DNA from 3 places in the Paenibacillus sp. FSL R7-0216 genome. Region 3 is predicted to be linked to each of the others. Evidence: a T-box and tRNA genes for the amino acid it is inferred to sense, from the RefSeq annotation. Region 3 holds a T-box; the other regions hold tRNA genes.
The links. A T-box is a leader RNA that pairs with one kind of tRNA and senses whether it is charged. The one in region 3 lies ahead of MKZ15_RS17845 (valine--tRNA ligase), so its partner is inferred to be a tRNA-Val.
Positions count from the first base shown of each region.

Region 1 (6,147 bases), 490 kb from region 3:
AGGTGGAGCCGCAGCGAAAGCGAGTCTGAATAGGGCGACTTAGTTTGTAGGCGTAGACCCGAAACCGTGTGATCTACCCCTGTCCAGGGTGAAGGTGCGGTAACACGCACTGGAGGCCCGAACCCACGTACGTTGAAAAGTGCGGGGATGAGGTGGGGGTAGCGGAGAAATTCCAATCGAACTCGGAGATAGCTGGTTCTCCCCGAAATAGCTTTAGGGCTAGCCTCGGTGGGATAGTCGTGGAGGTAGAGCACTGATTGGGTGCGGGGCCCGCCAAGGGTTACCAAGCTCAGTCAAACTCCGAATGCCACAGACTGATTAACCGGGAGTCAGACAGTGAGTGCTAAGATCCATTGTCAAAAGGGAAACAGCCCAGACCATCAGCTAAGGTCCCCAAGTGTGTGTTAAGTGGGAAAGGATGTGGAGTTGCACAGACAACCAGGATGTTGGCTTAGAAGCAGCCACCATTTAAAGAGTGCGTAATAGCTCACTGGTCGAGTGACTCTGCGCCGAAAATGTAACGGGGCTAAACACACCACCGAAGCTATGGCTAGATGCTTTGCATCTGGGGTAGGGGAGCGTTGTATGTAGGTTGAAGGTGTACCGTAAGGAGCGCTGGACAGCATACAAGTGAGAATGCCGGTATGAGTAACGAAAAGATCAGTGAGAATCTGATCCGCCGAAAGCCTAAGGGTTCCTGAGGAAGGTTCGTCCGCTCAGGGTAAGTCGGGACCTAAGGCGAGGCCGAAAGGCGTAGTCGAAGGACAACAGGTTGAAATTCCTGTACCACCGTAATCCGTTATGAGCGATGGGGTGACGCAGTAGGGTAGTGACGCGAGCTGATGGATGCTCGTCCAAGCAGTGAGGCTGGTGTGTAGGCAAATCCGCACACCGTAAGGCTGGGCTGTGATGGGGAGGGAAAATTATAGTACCGAAGGTCATGATCTCACACTGCCAAGAAAAGCCTCTAGTCAGGAGAAGGTGCCCGTACCGCAAACCGACACAGGTAGGCGAGAAGAGAATTCTAAGGCGCGCGGAAGAACTCTCGTTAAGGAACTCGGCAAAATGACCCCGTAACTTCGGGAGAAGGGGTGCCCCGGTAGAGTGAATAGCTCGAGGGGGCCGCAGTGAAAAGGCCCAAGCGACTGTTTAGCAAAAACACAGGTCTGTGCGAAGCCGCAAGGCGAAGTATACGGGCTGACGCCTGCCCGGTGCTGGAAGGTTAAGGGGAGTGGTTAGGGGTTAAACCCGAAGCTATGAACCGAAGCCCCAGTAAACGGCGGCCGTAACTATAACGGTCCTAAGGTAGCGAAATTCCTTGTCAGGTAAATTCTGACCCGCACGAATGGCGTAACGACTTGGGCGCTGTCTCAACGAGAGATCCGGTGAAATTTTAATACCTGTGAAGATGCAGGTTACCCGCGACAAGACGGAAAGACCCCATGGAGCTTTACTGCAGCTTGATATTGGACTTTGATACGATTTGTACAGGATAGGTGGGAGCCTAGGAAGCCGGAGCGCCAGCTTCGGTGGAGGCGCCGTTGGGATACCACCCTGATCGTATCGGAGTTCTAACCTGGTACCGTGATCCGGTACGGGGACAGTGTCAGGTGGGCAGTTTGACTGGGGCGGTCGCCTCCTAAAGAGTAACGGAGGCGCCCCAAGGTTCCCTCAGAATGGTTGGAAATCATTCGAAGAGTGCAAAGGCAAAAGGGAGCTTGACTGCGAGACTGACAAGTCGAGCAGGGACGAAAGTCGGGCTTAGTGATCCGGTGGTACCGCATGGAAGGGCCATCGCTCAACGGATAAAAGCTACCCTGGGGATAACAGGCTTATCTCCCCCAAGAGTCCACATCGACGGGGAGGTTTGGCACCTCGATGTCGGCTCATCGCATCCTGGGGCTGAAGTAGGTCCCAAGGGTTGGGCTGTTCGCCCATTAAAGCGGTACGCGAGCTGGGTTCAGAACGTCGTGAGACAGTTCGGTCCCTATCTGTCGTGGGCGCAGGAAATTTGAGAGGAGCTGTCCTTAGTACGAGAGGACCGGGATGGACGCACCGCTGGTGCACCAGTTGTTCCGCCAGGAGCATAGCTGGGTAGCTAAGTGCGGACGGGATAAGCGCTGAAAGCATCTAAGCGTGAAGCCCCCCTCAAGATGAGATTTCCCAATTAGTAAGACCCCTTGAAGACGACGAGGTTGATAGGCCTGAGGTGGAAGTGCAGCAATGTATGGAGCTGACAGGTACTAATCGGTCGAGGGCTTATCCAAATATCTAAAACAGCAAATTCGTTTCGTATCCAGTTTTCAAGGATTAAACCTTGAACCGTTTGGTGGCGATGGCGGAGGGGTTCCACACGTACCCATCCCGAACACGACCGTTAAGCCCTCCAGCGCCGATGGTACTTGGACCGAAGGGTCCTGGGAGAGTAGGACGCCGCCAAGCAATATTCCCTGATAGCTCAGTTGGTAGAGCACTCGACTGTTAATCGAGTTGTCACAGGTTCGAGTCCTGTTCGGGGAGCCATATGCTCTCATAGCTCAGTAGGTAGAGTGCATCCATGGTAAGGATGAGGTCACCGGTTCGATCCCGGTTGAGAGCTTCTCTACATAGGGCCCGTTGGTCAAGGGGTTAAGACACCTCCCTTTCACGGAGGTAACAGGGGTTCGAATCCCCTACGGGTCACCATTTCCGTAATATGTAGATCCCAGATATGGAGGCTTAGCTCAGCTGGGAGAGCATCTGCCTTACAAGCAGAGGGTCGGGGGTTCGATCCCCTCAGCCTCCACCATACCATTGGGGATTAGCCAAGCGGTAAGGCAACGGACTTTGACTCCGTCATGCATAGGTTCGAATCCTATATCCCCAGCCACTTTTCTTAGTAAGAGCCATTAGCTCAGTTGGTAGAGCACCTGACTTTTAATCAGGGTGTCGAAGGTTCGAGTCCTTCATGGCTCACCAGTTTCAATTATGTGCGCGTGTGGCGGAATTGGCAGACGCACTAGACTTAGGATCTAGCGTCTTTGACGTGGGGGTTCAAGTCCCTCCACGCGCACCATCTTTAATGCGGACGTGGCTCAGCGGTAGAGCATCGCCTTGCCAAGGCGAGGGTCGCGGGTTCGATTCCCGTCGTCCGCTCCATCTAAATACGCGCCCTTAGCTCAGCTGGATAGAGCGTTTGACTACGAATCAAAAGGTCAGGAGTTCGAATCTCTTAGGGCGCGCCATTTTTTAAATCAATACCACCTTATTAACGGGATGTAGCTCAGCTTGGTAGAGCACCTGGTTTGGGACCAGGGGGTCGCATGTTCGAATCGTGTCATCCCGACCATTTCTTTAAGGTGCGGGTGTAGTTCAATGGTAGAACTCCAGCCTTCCAAGCTGGTAGCGTGGGTTCGATTCCCATCACCCGCTCCATACATAACAGCAACATCATCGGATAAGATGATGTTTTTTGTTATAATTTTAGAGGATTATCTCCTTCCCGGGTATAAAAATTTTCTATCATTAACTTATACCCTTGCATTTTACTGCTTTACCGTGTTAGGGTAAGTGAAGTTGAAATGAATAGCGCTCCACTACGCGCATCACAGCTTCCCAGGATAAAATTTCTTACAAATTAAGTGAAGATTTTCAGGGGAGTTTATTGTATGATGTTAAGAAACGCTTAGCGAACGCCATTTGGTCTAAACGACAAAGATGATGACAATGCGGAATGAAGCTTGCTGCATTAGGGATGAAATGGGGGAGAAACATGACAGAGTTAACGGTTACCGCAGGAAAAGGCAACTCGAATAACTTGCTTCGGCGCGACATTCGTTTTTTGGGCAATATTCTAGGAGAGGTCCTGGTGCATCAGGGCGGCAATGAGCTCTTGGATATTGTCGAGAAGATACGTGAAGCCAGTAAATCCCTGCGGGCTGTATTTTTGCCGGAATTGCATGAAGAATTTAAAGGTATGATCAATTCTTTGGAGCCCGGAATCCGTCATCAGGTGATCCGTGCATTTGCGATCTACTTCCAACTGGTGAATATCGCAGAGCAGAACCACCGGATTCGCCGCAAACGTGACTACGAGCTATCTGCCGGGGAGACCGTTCAGTCCGGCACGATCGAGGCAGCTGTCCGCGATTTGAAGGAGCAGGGCTTTAACTATGCTGAAGCTCAGGAGATCCTGGGAGGCATGTCGCTGGAATTGGTCATGACAGCCCATCCGACGGAAGCGATGCGTCGCGCGATTCTAGACATCCACAAGCGTATCGCTGACGATGTTATGCAGTTGGATAACCCGACACTCACGTTCCGGGAACGGGAGCAACTGCGGGAGAAGCTGCTTAACGAAGTGATTACCCTTTGGCAAACCGATGAGTTGCGTGATCGTAAGCCCACCGTACTGGATGAAGTTAGAAACGGCATGTACTATTTTCATGAAACCTTATTCCATGTATTGCCTGAAGTGTATCAGGAGCTGGAACGCTGTCTGACTAAATACTATCCGGAGCATTATTGGCACGTGCCAACGTATTTGCGCTTCGGTTCCTGGATCGGCGGCGACCGGGACGGCAATCCATCGGTAACCTCGGATGTGACTTGGGAGACGCTGCGGATGCAACGCAAACTTTCGGTTCGCGAGTACCAACGGATTTTGTCCGAGTTGTTCAAGCACCTCAGCTTCAGCACCAGCATTGTAGATGTAACGGACGAACTGATGGCCTCCATTCAACGGGATCGCCTTCAGGTCACTTTGCGCAAAACGCAGCAATGGAACAACGATAAAGAACCGTATCGTATCAAGCTGACGTACATGACGGAGAAACTGCACAATGTTTTGGATGACAGCAAGAGGGATACGCCAGAGCGTTACCCAAGTGTTGAGGCGTTTATCCAGGATCTGAAAATCATCGACCGGAGCTTACGTCATCACTACGCCGACTATGTTGCCGATACCCATATTAAGAAGCTGATTCGTCAGGCAGAGCTGTTTGGCTTCCACACAGCCACGCTCGATATCCGCCAGCACAGCAAAGAACATGAGAACGCCATGACGGAAATTTTGGCGAAGATGAATATCGTGGACAATTATGCCGAACTGGAGGAGCAAGACAAGATTGAGTTGCTGGAACGTTTGTTAAACGACCCGCGGCCACTCACTTCTCCGTATCAGGATTACAGCGAGAATACGAGAGAGTGCCTGGATGTTTACCGCACCGTGTATCTGGCGCAAAAAGAATACGGCCAGCAGTGCATTACCAGCTATCTCATTAGTATGGCGGAGGCGGCCAGTGATATTCTCGAGGTCATGGTCTTCTCGAAAGAGGTGGGCTTATTCCGCAAAGAAGCCGATGGATCGGTCGTATGTACACTGCAAGCTGTTCCGCTGTTTGAAACGATCGACGACTTGCACGCAGCGCCGGGAATCATGCGCCAGCTATTCGGCATGCCGATTTACCGCGAGTCGGTAGCGGCGATGAACGATCTCCAGGAAATCATGCTGGGCTACTCCGACAGCAATAAGGACGGCGGTGTCGTTACGGCGAACTGGGAGCTACGCGTAGCGCTGAAGCAAATTACAGCCGCAGCCCATGAATATGGCGTTAAGCTAAAGTTCTTCCACGGACGCGGCGGCGCGCTTGGGCGTGGCGGTATGCCGCTGAACCGCAGTATCCTCGTGCAACCGCCAGAAACGATTGGCGGAGGTATCAAGATCACCGAGCAAGGCGAAGTGATTTCTTCGCGTTATTCTTTACGCGGTATCGCGTACCGCAGCTTGGAGCAAGCAACCTCGGCCCTGATTACCGCGGCGATTCAAGCGAAGCTCCATCAAGGAACAAGTCCGGAAGAGCAACGTTGGGAAGACATCATGGCGGGCATTTCCGAGAAATCGCTTCATAAGTATCAAGATCTTGTTTTCCGCGAACCGGATTTCTTGAAATTCTTCCGTGAATCGACGCCATTGGTCGAGGTCGGCGAGTTGAATATCGGTTCCCGTCCTTCCAAGCGCAAGAATAGCGATCGGTTTGAGGACCTGCGGGCGATTCCATGGGTGTTTGCCTGGACGCAAAGCCGGTACTTGTTCCCAGCCTGGTACGCAGCGGGGACCGGTCTGATGGACTTCTACCAAAACAACGAAGAGAACCTCAAGGTTCTTCA
Region 1 covers NZ_CP150222.1:4,393,808-4,399,954, reverse strand. Annotated here, with positions in the region: rRNA gene MKZ15_RS20275 (23S ribosomal RNA) at 1-2,267, shown strand, start outside; rRNA gene rrf (5S ribosomal RNA) at 2,326-2,442, shown strand; tRNA gene MKZ15_RS20265 (tRNA-Asn) at 2,448-2,523, shown strand; tRNA gene MKZ15_RS20260 (tRNA-Thr) at 2,527-2,599, shown strand; tRNA gene MKZ15_RS20255 (tRNA-Glu) at 2,611-2,685, shown strand; tRNA gene MKZ15_RS20250 (tRNA-Val) at 2,713-2,788, shown strand; tRNA gene MKZ15_RS20245 (tRNA-Gln) at 2,795-2,869, shown strand; tRNA gene MKZ15_RS20240 (tRNA-Lys) at 2,883-2,958, shown strand; tRNA gene MKZ15_RS20235 (tRNA-Leu) at 2,972-3,055, shown strand; tRNA gene MKZ15_RS20230 (tRNA-Gly) at 3,064-3,138, shown strand; tRNA gene MKZ15_RS20225 (tRNA-Arg) at 3,148-3,224, shown strand; tRNA gene MKZ15_RS20220 (tRNA-Pro) at 3,252-3,328, shown strand; tRNA gene MKZ15_RS20215 (tRNA-Gly) at 3,341-3,414, shown strand; gene ppc (phosphoenolpyruvate carboxylase) at 3,752-6,147, shown strand, end outside.
Region 1: it has a tRNA-Val gene. The T-box ahead of MKZ15_RS17845 (valine--tRNA ligase) is inferred to sense a tRNA for this amino acid. The anticodon was not compared.

Region 2 (6,147 bases), 300 kb from region 3:
TATGTCAAGATATTAGATATATCATTTATCGCTAATTTTTCGCAAATAAAGACACCTACTTGTTAGCAAGCAGATGTCCTGTCAATCGTTCCTTTTTTACGTTGTCCGTTTCCGGAGCGGTCCGGTCGATTGGCTTTCGATTAATTTCGGCTCTAGGATCACTTTCGTGTATCCCGAATCCTTGGCATCAGGCTTCTGGAAAATGTCCAGTAGAATACGGGCTGCCGCCTCCCCCATTTCAATCTCGGATTGTGAGATATGTGAGAAGTACCCCCATTCATGCAGCCCCGGCGAGGGATCGTCAAACGTGAGGATCGAGACGTCTTCCGGCACCTTGAGTCCCAGTTCCTTGCAAATCGAGTAGATGTGCAGGCCAAGCCGCCCGTTTAGCGTAATATAGGCGGTGGCTATCTGGTTCTTGATGAACCGGTACAACGGGTGTTTCTTGTCGATCTCGCGATAATCCACATCGAAATCGGTTAGGATCAGCGCCGGATTAATCATCGCTTCCTTCTGTTTGAGCGCCTCCATATACCCGTTAATCCGCTCCTCCACCGTGATCGTGGGCAGTGGCGAATCGGAGCAGATGGCGATATCCCGATGCCCTAAGCCCCACAAATAATCGATAGCAAGCTGTCCACCGATTAACCCGTCGCTGCGCGACAAATTCGTGGCCACGCCAGGCAAATAACGATCAATCAAAACGAATGGGTAGCCCCGCATCTTGAGGGACAAGATTTCCTCGTTGTACGTCTCCGCGTCGCAAGGGAAAATAATGAGCCCGGCCGCCCCTTTACGAATCAAGTCGTTGATCGCTTCCTTCTCTCGATCGATGGAATTGTACGTCAACACAATCTGCAGGCTGTAGGGACTGTCGGCAATGATGTTATTAATCCCCTGTAGCAGCCGAATGGCAAAATAGTCGACCAGCATCGGCATGACCAGCCCGATCGTCTTTCGACCCGGAGCCTGGATCCCAGCTTCGCTTCCTCCCTGTTGAGCATCGGTTAAAGCACCGCCAAATGAGGTAACGTTATGCGTCAACGCCCCAAAGTTTCCATCAAGTACCGTCCAAGGCCCGCCGTCCGGTGCCGCCGAACCTTGGTGGCGTTGGAGCAGCTCGCTGATCCCTTCGCTCACGAAACTGCCCCTGCCGGGGATCCGGTAGATCCAACCGTCCTTCGCCAACTGCATCAGCGCATTGGCTACCGTAATCCGGCTGACGTCAAACTGCTCCATCAATTCCTTCTCCGATGGGATCTTATCGTTCTCTCGCAGCATGCCCTGCAAGATCATATCTTTGAAGTGCTGTTGAATCTGCATATATAACGGTTTACGTTCGTTTTGCATAAGACTTCTCCTATCTTCTTACTCTCCATATATTCACATTATATCATTTATAGCATTTCGTCAATCCATTAAATGTCGTACTCTTGCTTGACAATCACTATTGGATATATTAAACATATTATACAGGTGCTATCGTTAACTTTTGCACAATCGGCCGATAAAGGAGGGAATTCGAGGATCCGGCTTTCAAGAGGAACCTGAACGAACGATGGCCCTAAATATGAGGATACGAGGTGAACGCATTTGTTTCGCAAAATAACGATGACTTGTTTCGTTTTATTCTGCACAATGTCCCTAACCCTTGGCACCACCTCAGCAACGGCTCAATCCTCAACGGAGACTGCATCCAAGAACACGATTAGCTGGCCTAAATCGCAAGCGCTTCCAAGCTTCGGGAAGGTGAAACGGCTTGATGTAGTCGATGTGGTAAAATCCCCTGGCGATATCAAGATCTTGCTGGCAACACTGCAAGGTGTCATCAACCGTTCCGAACCCCGCATCTACTTGCTGGAAAACGAAGAAGAGGGCAAGTTAACCTGGCTGAACGATCTCAAGGTTCCATATCAGCTGAACGATGAAGCATTGGATCTCGTGAAGAAATACAAAAATGAAGTGAAAGGCATCATCATCTACGATCCGGAGGTTCCGGACTCGATTAACGTCGCGACGACCTTAGCCGGACTCAAAAACGCCGTTGTCGCGAGCCCTGAATTAGCTCAACAACTCAAGGTCTCTCCCTATCGCCTGAAGGTACTTGACGATCTGCGCGGCCGGTTCCAGGACCGCATGGACGCCTATACCTGGCAATACGAGCATCTGTGGAAACAAACGACGCACCGCATGCTTGTCGGTCTCAGTCCAAACGTCTCCGTAAAACTCCCTCCGGGACTCCCTGAATCATTTGAGGTGATTGCGGAGGAAACCGAACAGATTCGCGATGCCAGTAACAAAGACACCTACGATCTGGACCTGACTCCGTTTATGGGCGGGGATGCCGTCTATTTGCGTTTTGACGATGCATTTACGCAGGACGGCTGGGGTTCTGCCGTGCATGAAATCGTGATCCAGGCCGACGGACAAACGATCGCCCAGTTTGTTCCGGGAACACCGGAGGAGGAGCCGTTCCTTTACGATCGGCAGGACTCCCAGGTTTCAGCCGGAGATGGCGGACATCGTTTCGCCGATAACGGACGATACTTCGTTTATCGCTTTGTTCCGCCTGCAGGCACCCAGGAGCTAACGGCCTCCGTCAACATGTGGAACCAGTACAAAGTTTCTGCCGGCAGCATTCAACCCCCTTCCTCCGAGCAGAAAGAACCGTACGGTTATCTCCGCGATTATGCGGTCGCCAACAAAGCCATGGTGTTCTGGCTGGAAGTGAATGATCCGGAGCAAAGAGCTTTGTTCGAGAAAATCATGGCTGACGTCGAGCCGGGTACGCCTTACCTCGGATGGTTCAGCAACGACGTAGCAGGTGAGTTCAGCTCCGTGGAAGTCACCTCCAACCATGGCGTCTACGTCTTGGCTGCCGACTGGTTTAGCAACTTGACCGTTTTCTCCAGTACCCAAGCGAAGCAGGTCAAGACCAAAGCACCCGCTGCGCCTCCATTAGAGAACAAAATCTATGTCACGTACACTTTCAGCGAAGGCGATAACTTCCAATATAATCAGCATCGCATGCGGATTTTGTGGGATGACCCCGCCCGCGGTCAGGTGCCGATCAACTGGACGTCCAGCCCGCTGTTGTACGATGCCGCACCGGCCATGCTTAATTATTTCCGGCAGACGGCAACTGCTAACGATCTGATTATCGCCGGACCGTCCGGCGCCGGCTATTTCTACCCTGAGGCTTGGCCAGAAGCCTCATTTGCGGACTATCTCAAGAAATCTTATAAATACTTGCAAAAGAGTGGAATGAATCTCACGTATGTACTGAATCGAATCGACGGGGAAAATGTACCGCTTGGCTCAGCTTATGCGGAAGCTTATGAGCGTTATTACAAAGCGCCTGGACTGTTCCTCAGCTGGGAGGACCGCCACGGGGTGGAGATCGTAAATGATTCTCTGCCGGTATCAACGATTCAGGGCATCAGTACCGTTCAGGACGGTTTACGCATCCTCGAGGAAGCCAAAGCCAACTGGGATGGCCAATCCCCCTTGTTCGTCTCACTGGGCTTGCTAGCGTGGAGCTTGACGCCGTCAGATGTTGCCACGATGAGCGAAGCACTTGGATCGGAGTTTGAAGTCGTACGTGGCGATCATTACTTCTCTCTTATCCGCGAGGCCAACGGATTATCTGTGAAGCCACATTCTTTAGATACTAACGAGGATCTTCAGGAAAACCAGTAACGCAACGCTTTTACCAAACTTCATTGAATCGACCTAATAAATAAAAACAAAAAGCCTCAAGGACGTTCGTCCTTGAGGCCTTTTATTGTAATAGTGATGCCGGTGAAGGGACTCGAACCCCCACGGTTTCCCTCACGATTTTGAGTCGCGCGCGTCTGCCAATTCCGCCACACCGGCATATATAAAATTGTTCAAAAGTGCGGAAGACCAGACTTGAACTGGTACGGTAGTCACCTACCGCAGGATTTTAAGTCCTGTGCGTCTGCCGATTCCGCCACTCCCGCGAAACATGAATGGAGGCGCCACCCAGACTCGAACTGGGGATAAAGCTTTTGCAGAGCTGTGCCTTACCACTTGGCTATGGCGCCAAATATAAAAATGGAGCGGACGACGGGAATCGAACCCGCGACCCTCGCCTTGGCAAGGCGATGCTCTACCGCTGAGCCACGTCCGCTTATACTGGGGATATAGGATTCGAACCTATGCATGACGGAGTCAAAGTCCGTTGCCTTACCGCTTGGCTAATCCCCACTATATTTGATTGTTAAAGTAAATGGGGCGATCGATGGGACTTGAACCCACGAATGCCGGAGCCACAATCCGGTGCGTTAACCCCTTCGCCACGACCGCCATAATATGAAATTCACTACTTCTAAAAAATGTGGCAGGGGCAGCAGGAATTGAACCCACACCAAAGGTTTTGGAGACCTTTGTTCTACCTTTAAACTATGCCCCTATAAAACTGGTGGAGGCTGATGGATTCGAACCACCGAACTCGTCAGAGAACAGATTTACAGTCTGCTGCGTTTGGCCACTTCGCTAAGCCTCCACGTGGTGCCGGCGAGAGGACTTGAACCCCCAACCTACTGATTACAAGTCAGTTGCTCTACCAGTTGAGCTACACCGGCTCTTCAACGAAAAGTTGAATGGTGGCTCGGGACGGAATCGAACCGCCGACACGAGGATTTTCAGTCCTCTGCTCTACCGACTGAGCTACCGAGCCTTACATATAAAGTTAAATGGCGGAGCCGACGGGATTCGAACCCGCGGTCTCCTGCGTGACAGGCAGGCATGTTAGGCCTCTACACCACGGCTCCACACTTGGATGATGCCATCCTCTTGCGAGGATAATTGCGGGGGCAGGATTTGAACCTGCGGCCTTCGGGTTATGAGCCCGACGAGCTACCGGGCTGCTCCACCCCGCGTCAGTAATAAGATATTATATGGTGGAGGCTGAGGGGATCGAACCCCCGACCCTCTGCTTGTAAGGCAGATGCTCTCCCAGCTGAGCTAAGCCTCCATGGGAAAAGACAAGTTTTATTGTACCAGATAACTCCACTATAAATCAAGTGAATCAATGAAGTAGCTGTCAAAGGAATAAAATGACCCGTAGGGGATTCGAACCCCTGTTACCTCCGTGAAAGGGAGGTGTCTTAACCCCTTGACCAACGGGCCATGCAGTAGAGCTGAAAGATTATGGCGGAGAGAGAGGGATTCGAACCCTCGAGACGCTTGTGACGCCTACACGATTTCCAATCGTGCTCCTTCGGCCAACTCGGACACCTCTCCATATAGTGGCTCCCCGAACAGGACTCGAACCTGTGACAACTCGATTAACAGTCGAGTGCTCTACCAACTGAGCTATCAGGGAACATTATGAACTTATCAAGGTTTAATCCTTGAAAACTGGATACGAAACGAATTTGCGTGTTAGTCTCCTCAAGTGCTCGGATCGGCTTGTTCAGCCTGACGCCACTTTTTGGAGTTGTTTGGATAAGCCCTCGACCGATTAGTACCTGTCAGCTCCATACATTGCTGCACTTCCACCTCAGGCCTATCAACCTCGTCGTCTTCAAGGGGTCTTACTAATTGGGAAATCTCATCTTGAGGGGGGCTTCACGCTTAGATGCTTTCAGCGCTTATCCCGTCCGCACTTAGCTACCCAGCTATGCTCCTGGCGGAACAACTGGTGCACCAGCGGTGCGTCCATCCCGGTCCTCTCGTACTAAGGACAGCTCCTCTCAAATTTCCTGCGCCCACGACAGATAGGGACCGAACTGTCTCACGACGTTCTGAACCCAGCTCGCGTACCGCTTTAATGGGCGAACAGCCCAACCCTTGGGACCTACTTCAGCCCCAGGATGCGATGAGCCGACATCGAGGTGCCAAACCTCCCCGTCGATGTGGACTCTTGGGGGAGATAAGCCTGTTATCCCCAGGGTAGCTTTTATCCGTTGAGCGATGGCCCTTCCATGCGGTACCACCGGATCACTAAGCCCGACTTTCGTCCCTGCTCGACTTGTCAGTCTCGCAGTCAAGCTCCCTTTTGCCTTTGCACTCTTCGAATGATTTCCAACCATTCTGAGGGAACCTTGGGGCGCCTCCGTTACTCTTTAGGAGGCGACCGCCCCAGTCAAACTGCCCACCTGACACTGTCCCCGTACCGGA
Region 2 covers NZ_CP150222.1:4,202,544-4,208,690, forward strand. Annotated here, with positions in the region: gene MKZ15_RS19295 (GntR family transcriptional regulator) at 97-1,350, opposite strand; gene MKZ15_RS19300 (GxGYxYP domain-containing protein) at 1,750-3,699, shown strand; tRNA gene MKZ15_RS19305 (tRNA-Leu) at 3,797-3,876, opposite strand; tRNA gene MKZ15_RS19310 (tRNA-Leu) at 3,898-3,983, opposite strand; tRNA gene MKZ15_RS19315 (tRNA-Cys) at 3,994-4,067, opposite strand; tRNA gene MKZ15_RS19320 (tRNA-Gly) at 4,079-4,153, opposite strand; tRNA gene MKZ15_RS19325 (tRNA-Gln) at 4,159-4,230, opposite strand; tRNA gene MKZ15_RS19330 (tRNA-His) at 4,254-4,329, opposite strand; tRNA gene MKZ15_RS19335 (tRNA-Trp) at 4,362-4,435, opposite strand; tRNA gene MKZ15_RS19340 (tRNA-Tyr) at 4,443-4,528, opposite strand; tRNA gene MKZ15_RS19345 (tRNA-Thr) at 4,532-4,607, opposite strand; tRNA gene MKZ15_RS19350 (tRNA-Phe) at 4,627-4,702, opposite strand; tRNA gene MKZ15_RS19355 (tRNA-Asp) at 4,720-4,796, opposite strand; tRNA gene MKZ15_RS19360 (tRNA-Met) at 4,831-4,904, opposite strand; tRNA gene MKZ15_RS19365 (tRNA-Val) at 4,924-4,999, opposite strand; tRNA gene MKZ15_RS19370 (tRNA-Glu) at 5,083-5,154, opposite strand; tRNA gene MKZ15_RS19375 (tRNA-Ser) at 5,177-5,268, opposite strand; tRNA gene MKZ15_RS19380 (tRNA-Asn) at 5,275-5,350, opposite strand; rRNA gene MKZ15_RS19385 (23S ribosomal RNA) at 5,469-6,147, opposite strand, start outside.
Region 2: it has a tRNA-Val gene. The T-box ahead of MKZ15_RS17845 (valine--tRNA ligase) is inferred to sense a tRNA for this amino acid. The anticodon was not compared.

Region 3 (6,147 bases):
GGAAGCGGTTGGTGAACTTCGTGATGTAAGGGGACGTATACGTCCCCACATGATATCCACATTCCCGCAATGTTCGAGTTAAAAAAGCGCAGGAGGAGCCCTTTCCGTTCGTCCCCGCCACATGAATGAACTTCAGCCTCCGCTCAGGATGCCCCAAACGTTCCATCATTAGCTCGATTCGTTCCAGGCCGGGCCGGATGCCAAACGGCAATAGCCCGTTGATCCAATCGACCGCTTCGGTATAGCTATTCAGCGGCAGCGGTCGTATTTCTTCCTCTGTACGATCCCCCATGTCAGTCACCTTCATCAATTAGTGGTAGTTCAAAAAATCATCTTTGGATCACGAAGCAAAATCAACGAAGCGGACCCGTCGTCGAATCTTGAATTCACCCGGTCGCTCCGTTGCTCACGTACCCAATACGTACGCTCCGCTACTCACTCCCTAGCTTCATCCAACCTTCTCGGTGCTCCAAATCTAACTTTTTGAACCTTTATTAGATGGTAGTTCAAAAAATCATCTTTGGATCACGAAGCAAAATCAACGAAGCAGACTCGTCGTCGAATCTTGAATTCACCCGGTCGAGCGGACGCTTCCGAAGCATGTTTCCTCCGGAAAACATTTGAGTTGCTCACGTACCCAATACGAACGCTCCGCTACTCACTCCCTAGCTTCATTCAACCTTCTCGGTGCTCCAAATCTAACTTTTTGAACCTTTATTAAAATGGTAGTTCAAAAAATTATCTTCGGATCACGAAGCTCAAGTTCACTTAACCCTTCAACTCCGCGATCCGGGCCAGAACTTTGTCGCGTTTCTCGGAATAATCGGCCATCTTGGCGCGTTCTTCCTCGATCACCTTCGCCGGCGCTTTGGCCACGAAGCCCTCGTTAGCCAGCTTCTTCTCGACGCGTTCCACTTCCTTGTTCAGATTGTCGAGCTCTTTCGTTAGCCGTTCGATTTCCTGACTGATGTCAATCAGGCCCGACAGCGGCAGGAACAGTTCGGCCCCGGTCACAACGGCGGTCATCGCCTTATCAGGCACGGCCGCGTTTAGCGCTGCTTCATACTCGGACGTATTGCAGAACCGGCGAACGTAATGCTCGTTGCGGGTCAGCACTTCCAACACGTCGGTGCTGCTTGGTTTGATCACCAGTTCGATTTTTTTGCTCATCGGCACGTTCACTTCGGCACGGATATTTCGTACCGAACGAATCACGTCGATCAACAGATTCATTTCCTGAACGGCGTCCGGTGCTTCTAACGAAGCGTCGTACTCCGGCCAAGCCGCAAGCATGATCGTTTCGCCATCATGCGGCAAATGCTGCCATATTTCCTCGGAAATAAACGGCATAAACGGATGGATCATGCGCAGCGTACGGTCAAGCACGAAGGCGAGTACCGATTGGGTTTTCTTCTTAGCCGCAGCATCTTCCCCGTACAGCGACAACTTGGCGAATTCGATATACCAATCGCACAGATCGTCCCAAATGAAGTTATACAGCAACCGACCGGTTTCCCCAAATTCGTAAGCATCGATCAAGCGGGTAATTTCCTTGGCCGTCTCGTTCATCCGGTGCAAAATCCAGCGGTCGGACGTAGACAGATCACCGCTAATATCAATATCGGCATACTTCACGCCTTCCAGGTTCATCAAAGCGAAACGCGAAGCGTTCCAAATTTTGTTGGCAAAGTTGCGAGCTTGCTCAACCCGTTCCCAGCGGAAGCGCAAATCCTGCCCCGGCGTATTGCTGGTAGACAGCATATAGCGCATCGCGTCTGTGCCGTATTTCTCGATGACCTCGAGCGGGTCAACGCCATTACCCAGCGATTTGGACATTTTGCGTCCTTCGCTGTCGCGGACAAGGCCGTGCATCAGCACGTCTTTAAACGGCATTTCGCCGGTAAACTCCAGGGACTGGAAGATCATCCGGGCTACCCAGAAATAAATGATATCGTATCCCGTCACGAGCACGTCCGTCGGGAAGTACCGTTTGAATTCCTCGTTATTCTCATCCGGCCAACCCAGCGTAGAGAACGGCCAGAGGGCCGAGCTGAACCAGGTGTCGAGCACGTCTTCATCCTGTTTCAGATCATCACGCCCCAGCTTGGCGCGCGCTTCTTCCTCGCTGCGGGCAACAACCATCTCTCCGGTTGCCTCACAATACCAGGCCGGAATGCGATGACCCCACCAGAGCTGGCGGGAAATACACCAATCACGTACGTTTTCGATCCAGTGCAAGTAGGTCTTCTCAAAACGGTCCGGCACGAAATTAACGCCTTTCCCGGATTGTTGCGCTTCGATCGCCGCTTCAGCGAGTGGCTTCATTTTGACGAACCACTGGGTGGACAAATACGGTTCAACAACCGCACCGGTCCGCTCGCTATGGCCGACCTGATGCAGGTGATCCTCGATTTTAATTAGAACGCCCATCTCCTGCAAATCCTTGACGATTTGCTTACGGCAATCGCTGCGGTCCAATCCTTGATATTTACCGGCTTCACCGTTCATCGTGCCGGTTTCATCCATGACGTTGATCTGCGGCAGATTATGGCGCAAACCTACTTCAAAGTCGTTCGGGTCATGCGCTGGAGTGATTTTCACAGCGCCACTGCCGAATTCCTTCTCGACATATTCGTCAGCGATAATCGGTATTTCACGGTTAACGATCGGCAGACGTAACGTTTTGCCGACCAAATGACGGTACCGTTCATCCTCCGGATGAACAGCGACGGCGGTATCGCCCAGCATCGTTTCGGGACGCGTCGTCGCCACCGTGATATGGCCGCTCCCGTCGCTCAGCGGGTACTGAAGATGGTAGAGATGCCCGTTGACTTCTTTGTATTCAACCTCAATATCGGAGAGGGCCGTGCGTGCTGCCGGATCCCAGTTGATAATATATTTCCCGCGGTAAATCAAGCCCTTCTCGTAGAGCTTAACGAAAACCTCGCGAACCGCTTGAGAAAGCCCCTCGTCCAACGTAAAACGCTCACGCGAGTAATCGAGGGAGAAGCCCATTTTAGCCCATTGCTCATGAATGGTGGCAGCATATTGGTCCTTCCACTCCCACACCTTCTCCAGGAACTTCTCACGGCCCAAGTCATACCGCGTTACGCCTTGCTCGCGCAGCTTCTGCTCCACCTTCGTTTGGGTCGCAATCCCCGCATGGTCAGAGCCAGGCAGCCACAACGCATCGTAACCTTGCATCCGTTTCGTGCGCGTCATAATGTCCTGCAGTGTAAAATCGAGCGCATGCCCGATATGCAGCATCCCCGTTACGTTTGGTGGCGGGATCACGATCGTATACGGCTTGGCATCCGGCCGTTGTCCTGCTTTAAAGAACCCGCTCTCCAGCCAATAAGTGTACCATTTCTGTTCCGCCGCTTTCGGATCGTACGTCGTCGGCATTTCCGCCGACGAGGCTAGTTGATCTTGATTTTCTGTCATCCTATTCAACCTCCGTTACAAATAAGCATAGCCTTGGCGATCCCAAGATAATCGTCTGTCGTCGGCTTTACGCCTTTATTCTTGATGTCCAAGAAAAACAAAAAAAGCCTTTCGTCTCAAAGGACGAAAGGCTTTACTTTCGCGGTACCACCTTTGTTTCGCACATCGTCATCCAGCCCTTCCGGAATCCGGTACTTGACATGCGACACTCATGCAGATAACGGCTGCTACCGGTCCGTTCTAACCATCGCAAAACGGCTCAAACGAACAACTCCCGGGCGACTTCGGCGAGCTACATGTCCTGCGGAAACTCTCAGCCGTGGGTTCCGCTCTCTGAAGGGTATGCTGCCTACTCTTCCCGTTCCAAGTCTTTGACATAGATCTAATTGATTGAATCTATATTATCATAACTTGGAAAGGAACGGGAGTCAATCATCCGCCTTTTTTCGCAGTCTAAACTTTATGGAATGTACAAGATTTGTCCCTCATTGACCTGGTGCTCAGCGAGTCGGTTATACAACTGCAGCTCCCGCGAACTTAAGTGGTAGCGCTGGGCGATATCGTCCAGCGTTTCCTCGCGCTGCACGATGACCAGCCGCACTGTGCGGAAAGGAGTTTGATCTTCGTTGCTGATAAACAGGTTCTTCCACCGCAGTTCTTCGCCTTCTCCCTGTTCACTGCCAGCTATCGGCAGATCCGAAGCGTCCTCCAGTGCTTCCCGAGCTACCCGTGAGGATGAAGAGATCAGCTTCGTTAACCCAAAACCTTCTCTTCCGCTCTCGTCAGCACTCTTTTTAGACCCAAGCGCGATCTTCATTTCTTTCTTCTCTTCCGGCTGATGATCCGCCTCGACCGCCGCTTCAGACTCATCGGCAACCTCACTTACCGCCTCGTTTGGTGTTACAGCGACTTCTTCGCCTGTTTCGTACGCAGCCCCAGAATCCGCAGCTTCCGCTTCTACGGATTCACTGGCACGTTCGGTCGCCTGGAAATCGTCCGTCGGGCGAACCTCATCCTTAAACCATATGTTGGCGTCCGATTCCTCCGCGTGATCCGCAAAGGCCTCCGCAGCAGAGCCAAAGCTCGCAACGGATTCCTTGTCCGCCCAAGGGTCGGACTCCTGAAATGCCGAAACGTCCTCGGTCCAGGAAAGAACCTCCTGCGGCTCGTCCGCACTTCGTTTTTGTGCATTCAGCACATCATCTGGAAACGCCTGCCACGAAGCAAATTGAGGCACATGCGGAACCTGTGAGTCTTGTTGTTCCAACTCGAACTCCAATTCCGGTTCTGTTTCCGGCTCTTGCTCTTTGTCCGCATCTTCTCTTGCTAACGAATTCCAAGAGAACACCGGATCTTGACGCACCTCATCCGCTAGCAATGGCGCTGGGCTTAGTACATCCCGTTCCGATTCCGGCTCCGTTTCGAGAGCCTCCAAATCTGCCGTGCCCGCATCCAAATCTGATACCAATTCCTCGCCTCGGATAGCGGGTACAACATGTGCCGTGGTAAACTCCCGATCCTTCCAGGCATCTTGTTCGGATAACAAGGAGGAGGTTTCAACTCCTTGAAGCGATAATACGCCCGTAATGTTCAAACTCCGCGAACTGAGCAGGTCAACATCGAAATTTTCAATTTCGACCGTGATATCCTCTAACCGGTTGACCCGACTTAGCGGTATCGTAATTTCTACGGGAATATAATGCGCAAGTTCCCGTGTCTCCCCTTCTCCCCGGTACAACCCCGACAACAGCAAATGGCCGCGCAGCGCGGCATACTCTTCCCCGGGAATCACCTGGATTTTCGGATAGAGCTCGATCTCCTCCAACTCTTCAATGCCGATCACATCTTCAGAAAGATGTATGCGCTCGTAAATATCAAACCTGAGACCATAGGATTGATCAGCCAACACGTTACCTCCCTTCAGCATATCCAAACGTGATTTAAAATCGATGAATCATGATCCAAATCATCCTCGTTTAATCTATATGCTTCAAAAAGGAGTGCATGCCAGCTTTTTGCCCACGTGCTAGACAAAGCCTTGCTGTTCAAGGGCGCTCATAAGCTAAAGTGATCGCGCAAACGGTTCATCGCCGGGGGCCACGGATCCTCAAGCTCCACGGCTTCTCCGGAGAGTGGATGCGGGAACGACAGTCGCTCCCCATGCAGCGCCTGATGAGACAGCCACTTCGTGTTACCGCCATACAGCGCGTCACCTACGAGCGGATGTCCCGCTGCACTCAGATGGACGCGAATTTGATGCGTCCGACCCGTCTCCAAAGTGAGCCGGACCAGACTTGCGTCGTGTTTCGGATAAACTTCCAGCCGCTCCAAGTGGGTTATAGCCCCTTTGCCTCCGGGAGAAACCCGGCGCCGCTGGTTATGATGACGGTCCCGGCCGATCGGCTGATCGATGACTTTGAGCTCAGGGCTGACGATCCCCTGTACGAACGCAATGTAGGTACGGTCGATGGCCTTGCGACTCATCGCTTCGTCCAACTTCAAATGGGCGTATTCATTTTTAGCAAATAACACGGGTCCTGACGTATCTTCATCAAGCCGGTGAATATGCGCGGCGGCGATCGGCTCGCCAAGGGAGGCATACCATCCGGCAACGCGATTGGCAAGCGTGTCTGGCGAAGCCAGCGACTGGCCGGAAGCCCCCCCGGAAGTTTCGCCGCCGTCCGGATGGACCTTAAGCCCTGC
Region 3 covers NZ_CP150222.1:3,905,501-3,911,647, forward strand. Annotated here, with positions in the region: gene MKZ15_RS17840 (folylpolyglutamate synthase/dihydrofolate synthase family protein) at 1-292, opposite strand, end outside; gene MKZ15_RS17845 (valine--tRNA ligase) at 769-3,444, opposite strand; T-box leader at 3,561-3,819, opposite strand; gene MKZ15_RS17850 (LysM peptidoglycan-binding domain-containing protein) at 3,905-5,350, opposite strand; gene MKZ15_RS17855 (RluA family pseudouridine synthase) at 5,500-6,147, opposite strand, start outside.